DNA from 2 places in the Paenibacillus sp. FSL W7-1287 genome. Region 1 is predicted to be linked to the other one. Evidence: riboswitches for the same ligand, from Rfam matches in the RefSeq annotation. Region 1 holds a riboswitch; the other holds the start of a gene.
What was found. A riboswitch is a leader RNA that binds a small molecule or an ion and turns the genes downstream of it on or off. The one in region 1 is predicted to bind thiamine pyrophosphate.

Region 1 (5,563 bases):
ATATTACACTTGTAATAGAACATTTATTCGTAATCATCAAATATCAACAGCCATTATGTAAAGCTTAAAGGTTATAATTATGCTTCAATAAGTCCTACTTTCAGCACCAAGGTTTATGCTTACGATGTGCGTTTCTTCAAAACGATGTAGTTGGATAAAGCAAGGGACTGAGGAGCGGAGCTAAACGTTTTCACAGAAAACGACTACGGAAGCATCCACTTGTAGTTGGTACGTGAGCACCGAAGTCACTGGCTGAATTCAAGATTCGATGTCGAATAAGCTAACAGTTTAACATCGTGATCAAAGTAGGACTAAAAAAGGTGCAGGCTTAGCCTGCACCTTGGGCCTGCAACAACCCATATATAAGCTGCTTTAATTCGTTAAATTCAGCCGTACTCCAAAGCTCTCCGCTTCTAGGACGGTCGAACGGAACCGACACCTCTTGAACGACCGTAGCAGGATGACTCGATAGTACGATGATTCGATCGGACAGCATAAGTGCTTCGTCTATGCTATGGGTAACAAGCAGCACGGAGCGACGGTTCTGCTCCCAGATTGACAGCAGCCATTGCTGCATATGCAGCCTTGTTAGCGCATCGAGCGCTCCAAACGGCTCATCTAGCAGCATTAGCTTTTGCGGTGACAGCAGCGCACGCAGAAACGATACACGCTGACTCATACCGCCTGACAGCTTATATGGATACTCATCACTGTACTCAGCTAGTCCTACACGCTCGAGCCATTGCTCGGCCTGCTGCTGAGTCTCCTTTTTACCCGCTCCTGCTATTTGCAAAGCTAATGCAATATTGCGTTTTACTGAATACCATGGCAGCAGAGACGCTTGCTGAGGCATATAGGCAATATGTCCTCGCTCACCCGTAATATTATTGCCTTCAAGCCAGATCTCACCTGTATCCAGCTCATTTAATCCGCCAATTAATTGAAATAATGTCGTTTTCCCACTGCCAGATGGACCAATCATCGATACAAACTCTCCATTTTTAACGGAGAGATTAATGTTGCGCAGCACCTCATGCCGCTCACCATTTGTTACAAATGACTTGCTTACCCCTTTTAGCTCAAGCATTAGCTCGCCTCCTTCCGAGGTCGCCAGCGTATGCAAAGCCTCTCCAGCAGCGTAACAAGCCAGAACAATAATAAGCTCGTCATCACGATCAGGAGCACGGTAGCGAATACGCGTTCCGGCATGTAGCCACGAGAAGACAAGATCATAAACCCTCCTAGTCCAACCTTAGGAGACAGCCATTCTGCTACAACTGCACTTAATACACTATAAGATGCGGCTATTTTTAAGCCGCTGAATACATTGCTTAGCGCGCTTGGCAGCTCCAGATGAATGAAGGTTTGCCATTTGTTGCTCCCGATCATCCGCATATAGTTATTCAAACTATAATCAATCTGCGCAAGCCCGCCCAGCATAGCGATACAGATTGGGAAAAAGCAAACAAGCACGATCAGCAGCACCTTTGGCAGCATTCCGAAGCCTAGCAGCATCGTTAATATTGGCGCAATGACGATAACGGGAATATTTTGCGACAATATGAGTACAGGGTACATGGCACGTCTTATAATCGGAATAAAGTGCAATAGCATAGCAAGTGCAATACCGCTTAGCGCACCGCCAACAAAGCCTAGCAGCGTGAGCTGCATCGTAGCCAGCCAATGCTCCATCAGTCTTGACCAGCTGTTGATCATCTCTTGACCTACGCCTATGGGAGACGGAATTAACCAGCTATATACCAGCTCATAGCGAACGATAAACTCCCATACGATGAATATGAGAAGCAGCATTAGCGCTGGCGGCCATATGCTGCTCCATAGACGCTTTCTACTGTCCATCCGGGTATTTCTCCAGCAGCTTATCCATCGATGCACCTTGTGGGTTGTAGGAAATTTTGATTTGAGATAATGCTCCTGGACATCCTGCCTCCGTCATCGCTTCATGCATTCGTTGAACGATGCGCAGCAGCTCATCCAGATTGCCTTCCATTGTTGTTTCCAGCGGAGCTACACGATACGGTACCCCTGATTCCTTAATGATCGCGATTGCTTGATCAACATAAGGTATGACACTTTCCCCGTTATTCGTTTTTGGTATCATTTGAATGCTCAATAATGCATTAGCCACTTAGCCTTCACTCCTCTTTTTAGTTTACTTATTAACAATTCGCCTTTGGCGTGTTTCACTTATTCTGGTAAAAACTCATTAGTAAATGCCGCTTCAGCTTCAAGCTCACCCTCTAGCAAGCCATTGCTGTACATCCAGTCAGCATATCCTTGCCATACGGACAGCTTCTGCTCACCCCAGCGTGGTGCATCGTCCTGATAGCGTGGGCTTAGCCATTGCTGACTTGCTTTAACAAGCTCTGCATTAAGATCTGGTTCTGCTGCAATCAATACATCTGCCGCCTCCTCTGGGTGCTCGATGCTGTACTGATATCCCTTTGCTACTGCTGCGACAAAGCTACGAACGAGCTCAGGGTCTTCCTTAATCATCGCTTCACCCGTTACAAGCACTGGCGTATAATAATCTAAATTTTCATTATAATCCTTCATATAGATCATATTAAGATCTACCCCTCGCAGCTCTGCTTCAATCCCTGTCCAAGCGTAGAAGATCCAAGCAAAATCTATATCTCGCTCAACCGCTGCAAAGAAATCACTATTGCCCATATTCACAATATCCATTTTGCTATAATCAGCATCTGCTGCAAGCATTAAGGACTCGATTGTGGCTTGCTCAATCGGAGAGCCCCATCCGCCATAGCGCATCCCTTCAAATTCCTTCGGTGTTACAATGCCTTTATCCTTAGGCGATGCAAAGCCTGAGGTGTTATGCTGAATAATGGCCGCAAGCGACACAACTGGTAAACCAGCGATGCGTGATAGCGTCACATTTTCCTGATAGCTTACACCAAACTCTACATTTCCCGCTGCAACATGTGCGTCTGCTCCACCATCTGCTGGAGCAATAATTTCCACCTCTAAGCCCTGCTCTGCAAAGTATCCTAGGTCACGAGCTGCATACAGTCCGGTATGGTTTGTATTTGGCGTATAATCCAGCATAAGCTGTACCTTGCGCAGCTTTTCCTCTGAGGCTGCTTCATTCCCCTTTGCTGCATTCTCCGCATTTCCTGCATTCCCCGTATTACCGCATGCTGTAAGCATCGCTAGCAGCACAACCATAACGAGCCATTTGGTGCTTTGAATTTTCATAGCTTTTCTCTCCATCTCTTTTTCTTTTTCTTTTTAGATTGACCATTTTGACACGCTGATCATCATAGGTATTAAAAAGACACCCTTCGCGTAGAGGAAGGATGCCTTGCAGCAACGTCATTACCCTGCTATGAAACAGCTTGCCCGCTGTTCAAACGTTCATACAGGTTAATTGATCGTTTTCGATGCCCGAATATGTATCTGCTCTGCTGCAGAGCACAAAAAAACCGGGCATAGAAACGTGGCCGGTTAATGTTATGGCACATTTCCTACGCTGGAATTATCCAGATCAGGTACGGTCGAGAACAGAACAGTTCTCCTCTCAGCCAAGTTCATCTTAGCTCCCGAAGTGTCGTATTCAATTGGTTAATCTATTGTTTATTATAGCAAACGGTTATTCATTTGGATAGCCCTGCTCATGATGAACACGTCTAGCATTGTAAGCTGCGTCTAAACATAGGGGTATACAGGCACATTCATTCCACGTGTCTAGCACTTTTCTTATGGTTGACTAATAGACTATACAAGACTATACAAGACTTTGATAAAGGGTGATGTTGTTGATTACGATTAGTTTATGTATGATCGTGAAAAATGAAGAAGATGTGATTGCTCGCTGTCTCAATAGCGTGAAGGAGGCTATTGACGAGATCATCATTGTGGATACAGGCTCAACAGACCGGACGAAAGAGATTGCTACCTCGCTCGGTGCAAAAGTGTATGACTTTGAATGGATTAATCATTTTGCAGCTGCTCGTAATTTCAGCTTTCAGCAAGCAACCAGTGACTATATCATGTGGCTTGATGCGGATGATGTACTGATGCCAGAGGATCTTGCCCGCTTACTTGAGCTGAAGCAGCGCGAGCCTTTTAACTACGATACCGTTACGATGAAGTACAATCTTGCCTTTGATGAGAATGGCAAACCTACCTACAGCTATCGCCGCAATCGCCTCGTTAAACGCTCCATGAATTTTGAGTGGATTGGTCCAGTACATGAATATTTATCTGTATACGGCTCCAGCTTCCACTCAGACATTGCTGTAACGCACCGGAAGGAACGTCATGCGTCCAATCGTAATCTCGATATTTACTTAGCTCGATTGGAGCAAGGAGAAGAATTTACGCCACGTGATCAATTTTACTTTGCAAATGAGCTGCGCGACCATGCCCGTTACGAAGAAGCCATTCAATGGTACGATCTGTTTCTTGAAGGAAAAAAGGGCTGGGTCGAGGATAACATTGCAGCCTGCTCTCGCAAAGCGCACTGCTATGCCCAATTAAAACAGAGGGAGCTTGCCATTCGTAGCCTACTGCAGACGCTTGAATACACGCCACCTCGTCCTGATTTTTGCTATCAGCTTGGCAGCTTGTTTTTACACGAAAAACGGTATCCTGAAGCCACTTATTGGTATACCCAAGCACTTTCAACATCAAAGTATATGACAGATATGAGCTTTCATAATCCTGCTACAGCGACATGGCTGCCTCATTTGCAGCTGACAGTCTGCTATGATCGAATGGGAAATATCGAGCAAGCCGTCGAACACCACAAACAGGCAAAAGCATTAAACCCGAATCATCCGAGCATTGTCTATAACGACAACTACTACAAGAAGAAAGGCGTTCTGTAACTGCTTCTTCAAGTGTACGCCTATTGCCGCAAAAACGGCTGCAAGATGCAGCCGTTTTTTTGTCGTGACCTTGTCACTATGAAATGCACTATTAATAATATCTAGCAAGGAACAGGAAGCTCGAATACATCGAAAATTGTACACATAATAATCGATCCATGGGCTATTCGCTTGCCAAGTTAAGTTTCTTCGTTCACCTTCGCTGCTCAAAGGAGCTGCTTAGCTTTATGAGCTAGAGCAGTACACCATACAGCACAGCATCGTTAATTGTTTATGGTCACATAGCGCTCTCCGACAATTTCCTTCACTTGATAATGCCCCTCAGAAAGCTCCTTTTCGATGAATGCATCAATTTCCGATTGTTCAACATCGTACATCACTTCAATCTCTTTTGAGAATAAAAGCTTTTCTTTTTCTAGTAAGCTTGATAGAGAAGGCTGTTGTTTCGGCTGCAGTTCCTCCAGATCGAGAATCTGCTTTAATCCGTCTACATAATACTCAAACGGTCGACCACCACCAATTTTTACACCTTTGTTTTCCTCATTGATCATAACAATGGTAGGGAATCCTTTAACACCTAATCGTCCTGCTAGAGTGAAGTCCTCATTCAATAATTGTTGTCCGATAGGTTGTTCCGCTTCATTTACAATCGCCTCACCATCAAGCCCAACCTTATTTACAATATCGATCAA
Region 2 (5,563 bases), 350 kb from region 1:
AATGGCGCGACTGAAAAATACAAACAGCATGATAGCGAATAAGGCAACAAATTTTAATGAAGGATTACAGCGATGTAGCCAGGTTTGTTTGTTAGGTGTGAACCAGTTGAGTAAGCTGTTCATCGTCTGCCTCCTTAGAATATAGCGCATGTGCTGGTAAACATGTCGTTAACGTACCATGCTCAATATGCCAAATTTGTGTTGCGAAGCGCCTCATAATTTGCTCATCATGCGTTATCATCATAATCGTTACGCCACTAGCCTGTAGCTGCTGCAGCCACTCAAGCATAATAAAGGTGCTGCGTGCATCTTGACCGAAGGTAGGCTCATCCAGTAATAGTATGGAACGATTTTCGACAAGTGCTGTCAACACGCTTAGTCTACGCTTCTGTCCGATGCTTAGCTCATAAGGATGTCGGTCAGGCGGTACGCTTAATTGAAGCTGCTCGAGTGCCGCTGATGCTTCAAGCGTTAGCTGCTGAAGATCGATTCTGCTCTTGCGTTGTTTAGGAGCAAATAGCCTTTTTATCCAATGTTCGCCTTGCTCCTTCTCTGTTCGTTCCTTATCATACTTGACGATAAGTGAATGCGTAACCTCATCAATGATTCGATCTGTAATGAATTGCAGCTCAGGATTTTGAAAGACATAGCTCATCGAAGGAGGTATGTCCTCGCCCACGTCCTCACCTTGGATGCGATAGCTGCCATTAGAGGCTAGCAAGCGTGCCAATGCGAACAGCAGTGTGCTTTTACCAGCCCCATTTGCACCTCTTATCGCAATCCAATCTCCTTGCTGTGCGGCGGCATATGGTACAACGAGTGAATACGCTCCGCGTTTAACTTTAAAGTTTTGCAGCTCGAGCAATGGTTGGCTACCGCTAATGTTTGGTTGAGCTTGCAGCTCGGCAGTAGCTTCAGCTCGGAAGGCTAAGCTTAGTGAGTTCGATTGATAAGAAAAATACTCCTCCCATATATTCGGATACCATATCCCTTCCTGCATTAAAAATGACTTCTGCTCTGCAAATACATGAGACGGGTGGCCATCAGCAATAATGTCACCTAGACGATTTAACACTACGACACGATCAAACCAGTCGAGAATACCGTCAATATGATGCTCAACGACAATGACGGTATGCTGCGCTAACGTGCTACGGATCGTTTCCCATATATATTGCTTGCCCTCAGGATCTAGCAGGGCAGAAGGCTCATCAAGAAATACAACATCCGGCTTAAGAAGCAATACCGCCGCAAGAGCAAGACGCTGCTTCATCCCTTGTGACAGCTCTGCAATCGGAGTATGTAGCTTGGGCAAGTGCAACTGGACATGCTCCAGAGCTTCCTCAATGAGCTGCTTCATCTGCTCTTGTGGGATTTGTTGATTTTCAAGGACAAACGCAAGCTCCTCATCGACATAGCTCATGCAGAATTGCGTGTCTGGGTCTTGAAAGACAAAGCCCCAGCTCTCTGGCTTTGTAATTTGCTCTGCCAGCAGTGGGATTTGGACTGCTCCCGGTATAATGCCGCTAATAATTTGTAAAAGCGTAGACTTGCCACAGCCGCTAGGTCCAAGCAGCAGTAGTTTTTGACCATGAGGGATGGAAAGGGTGAGATCGTTGAATATAAGCTGCTTTTCCCCACTGTACTTGGCTCTCAGCTTCGTAACACCTATCGCTTTATTCGTCATCCGTTAAACTCCTTCTTTACTGCTTAAGGTTGTCAATTTCTGAATAGTCAATTGGGCGAATTAACGAAGTGACCTTCGTTTTTTCTAGCGCAAGCACGATATAGTAGGCGAAGATCCCTGTAAAGATAAAGGCGCTAATGACACGTAATCCGTACTTCACGATTAATGCCCATGTTTCCAATTCAGCGTAACCATAGCTTAGATCTAGCAGGAAGCCGCCAACGCAGGACATGATGCCTGCTAATCCTGCAACTGCAATTGAAAATTTGCGATATCGGAATGCTAGGAAGACGAGCTCAGCTCCAAGACCTTGAATTAATCCGTACATTAGAACCTCAAAACCGTTACCGACTAACGCGGATAGACTTGCACCTGCAACACTTGCCAATAGCGCTGCCCCAGGCTTGCGAATAAGAAGAGCAGCAAATGGACCGACCATAAACCACATACCATAAATTAATTGACGCAGCGTTGGCAATAACGGCTTCACTACGCTGTATAGATCGTCCCAAAACTTCATGATTACTCCAAATACGATACCTATCACTATAATGACAACGATGTCTACTAAACTAAGTTTTTTCATGTTTTGACTCCTCCAACATTGTTTTGTATGCACAAAAAAACCGTCTGGATATACGCAGACGGTCAGAAAATCCCTCTTTTTCTAAACACCCATTCTCTACGCTGGTATTATCCAGTTCAGATCAACGGTCAGTAGCGGGGTAATAGCTACTATCTCAGCCTGTTTCCACAAGCACCCGGACGGTTTATATGCAACTGTGATCTAATGTACTATACATTTCCAAACTTGACAACTGTATATTAAGAAATTGTAAAGGTTGAGGAATATTTATAGCTCGTCGGGATGGCGGAAATTAGCCATCTGCTCTAACAGCTCGTGAGGCTGCTCCGCGACAAGATTAAGTGCAGCGTAGCGTCCTTTTAAGAATTGCTCCTGTACCATATGATCAAACAGATGGATTAGCGGGTTGTAGTAGCCTTTAACATTCAATAGACCGCATGGCTTTTTGTGCAGCCCAATTTGACTCCATGTAATGACTTCAAAGTACTCCTCCATTGTCCCAGCACCGCCAGGCATAGCAATAAAGCCGTCTGATAGATCCATCATTTGATGCTTACGCTCATGCATTGAATCAACCTTAATGAGCTTGGTAAGCTGCTCGTGGGCAATTTCTCGATGTGCCAGATGATGAGGGATTATGCCGATAACCTCTCCGCCAGCTTTTAACACAGCATCTGCAACCGCCCCCATCAAGCCCGTGCGCGAGCCACCATAGACGAGACCGATGCCACGTTGAGCAAGCTCATTACCTAATGCAATAGCAGCTTGTTCATAGTCAGAAGAAGCTCCAATACTGGAACCACAGTATACAGCAATACGTTTCATAGCAACTCTCCATTCTACATTAGGATAGGTTTAGTATAATTTTTCCAAAAGACATAAGCAAGCAGGAGTAAATGTGGATACTGTAAAGCATGCGGCAGAATAAGCTTGGGCCATTTAATGCAATGTGTAGTGCGTGTTTAACCTTATGCGCTTGGACTTGTCAACATTCAAACATATTACTTCGTCTACGTTGTTAGGACTAAGATCAGGACGTTAAGTCTTGCAGGATGGAGAACGTCATTGAATATTATTTGGTAGTGTCATGGATGTTGGGTGGGAATATGTCGTTATGTCATGTGGAGGGGAATTTGAGATTTTGAGATGGCAAAATGGTTCGGAGTGAGAATTCCTTTATGACATATCGAATAAAGCTCAGTATACAAGCTCCTACTTGCCGTAAGGCGCAGCTAGTTAATGTCACTTCCAGCCGGCGATATAAAACCCGCCAGTCTGGAAGTATATTTCCGCTGTTTAATAGCTTTAGTCTTCGTCATTAAATGTATCTAAAGCGGCATTCCCTTGTCCTTGATCACCAGGGTACTCACGCTCGGTTCCTGCATGCTGTGCTCGATCTTCATAATCAAATCGATTGGGAGGACGTTGATCCTTGCGCCACGGTGTACTCTTACCTAGTTGTTCTGCATTCATAGGCGAACCATATGGGCCGTCCGCGAATTCTTCTGGAATAAGGTCGTTGCGCTGGGATTCTACAGTGGCAAGATCAGTAGACTCGCTTCGTTTTTCATTCATAAAACCATCTTTAGACATGGAATACCTCCTACAGAATTTTCCATAGTATGCCCATGAGGCGGCAGAATATTATGGAGCACATGATAGATAAAGATTCTTTGCAAATTTTACTGAGGTGGTTGTTATAAGCTTTTATATACGCTACAATGGAAGGAACTTGAGGAACGGAGGGTTGTCCTAATTATGGGTGTTATAACTTACGGAAGATTGCGTTTTTTACTTTGTCCTACGAATTAAATAGTGAACAAAGGCTCTGTCTGCGTGCGGAGCAAACGGAATCGGTCTGCCCATTTTAGGATATCTCGCTTATTTAAAGTGTTTAGGGACAGTAATGATTGCTGTCTCTTTTTTGTGCTTGCAATAGATCATTTACTTAAGATGGAACATGATTCATGCTCAGCTTTTGCCATTTTATCGTTGTGGCATAGGCTTGTTTGAGTATGCAAATTGTTAAGCTCCCTTCTAGTAAACCGCTGCAGACAGCGGTTTTTGTTTTGAAAAAAACAAGAATGGAAGGGATTTATCTATGATGAGGCATAGCAAACAAAACCGAGCGAAAAGCAAAAAGAAAATCAGTCCTAATTTTACAGGTCAACATTTGCTTCATAATCCAAAAACGATTAGGAGATTGATCGAAGTGGCGAGATTAAAGTCTAATGATCTGGTACTTGAGATAGGGGCAGGGAAAGGAGGACTTACTTTCCCGATTGGCGAGCAAGTAAGGAAGGTTATTGCTGTGGAAATCGATGCTGCTTATGCTCAAGCACTGAAAAGCAAAGTCACTGCAAGTGAGCGTTCACATATTTCAATCGTTCAAGCGGATATTAGAACGTATTGCTTGCCAACAAGTTCATTCTCAGTCGTGGCGAATATTCCGTTTTCAATTACGACGCCGATTCTAGAGAGGCTGCTTGGTGCAGAAGGAAGAGCACTGCAAAAAGCAACATTAATTGTAGAGAAGGGTGCAGCAAAACGGTTTACACAAAAAACTACGTTTGATTCACGTTTATTGATGTGGAAAATGTTCTTTACGTTCAAGCTCGAGAGCGTCATTCCGAGAACAGATTTTGCACCGCCACCGCGAGTAGATGCTGCAATAATGATCATAAAGCGCAGAGAAACGGCTTTAATTCCTATGCAAGAAGCGAAAAGATTTGTTGCGTTCGCAGCTTATGTGCTTAGAGCCTACAAGGCACCGGTATCTGAAGTGCTCAGAGGTATTTTTACACCAGCACAGCTTAAAATTGTATTGGCACAAGCTGGTCTCCATCGAGAGCATATCGTAGTGGATATGAAGCTGCATCAATGGGGGACGCTATTTCATGCAATGCTGAAGCATGTCCCTGCTCATCGCTGGCCAAGGAATTAATATATTAGAAACAACAGGAACAATTACAAAGGCCAAGCTAAGTAGACACATCTACCTAGCTTGGCCTTTACCACTATATTATCTCCTACTCGACTTATCCTTTTCCTTATAAAACTCATGATACAGCTTCATCAGTGCCCGTTTCTCGATCCGAGAGACGTAGCTGCGACTAATCCCTAAATCCTTAGCAATTTCGCGCTGCGTGCGCTCATCACCGCCGCTAAGTAAGCCAAATCGCGTGATGATTACCTCTTTCTCTCTATCATCAAGAATACTGAGGTTTTTGAAAATTTTACTCTTTTCCATCTCTAGCTGTACTTGATCGGCAATATCGTCCCCTTCATTG

Region 2: linked by a shared signal. The riboswitch ahead of NSQ99_RS13640 (ECF transporter S component) and the one ahead of NSQ99_RS12095 (ABC transporter substrate-binding protein) in region 1 are both predicted to bind thiamine pyrophosphate.

Annotation. Positions count from the first base shown of each region.
Region 1 is NZ_JBBORD010000001.1:2,637,539-2,643,101, forward strand. It holds gene NSQ99_RS12080 (ABC transporter ATP-binding protein) at 329-1,087, opposite strand; gene NSQ99_RS12085 (ABC transporter permease) at 1,087-1,860, opposite strand; gene NSQ99_RS12090 (MTH1187 family thiamine-binding protein) at 1,850-2,149, opposite strand; gene NSQ99_RS12095 (ABC transporter substrate-binding protein) at 2,209-3,237, opposite strand; TPP riboswitch at 3,486-3,595, opposite strand; gene NSQ99_RS12100 (glycosyltransferase) at 3,819-4,871, shown strand; gene NSQ99_RS12105 (DsbA family protein) at 5,135-5,563, opposite strand, start outside.
Region 2 is NZ_JBBORD010000001.1:2,991,097-2,996,659, reverse strand. It holds gene NSQ99_RS13650 (energy-coupling factor transporter transmembrane component T family protein) at 1-123, opposite strand, end outside; gene NSQ99_RS13645 (ABC transporter ATP-binding protein) at 92-1,687, opposite strand; gene NSQ99_RS13640 (ECF transporter S component) at 1,704-2,273, opposite strand; TPP riboswitch at 2,350-2,462, opposite strand; gene NSQ99_RS13635 (LOG family protein) at 2,541-3,098, opposite strand; gene NSQ99_RS13630 (hypothetical protein) at 3,579-3,866, opposite strand; gene erm (23S ribosomal RNA methyltransferase Erm) at 4,375-5,217, shown strand; gene sigK (RNA polymerase sporulation sigma factor SigK) at 5,296-5,563, opposite strand, start outside.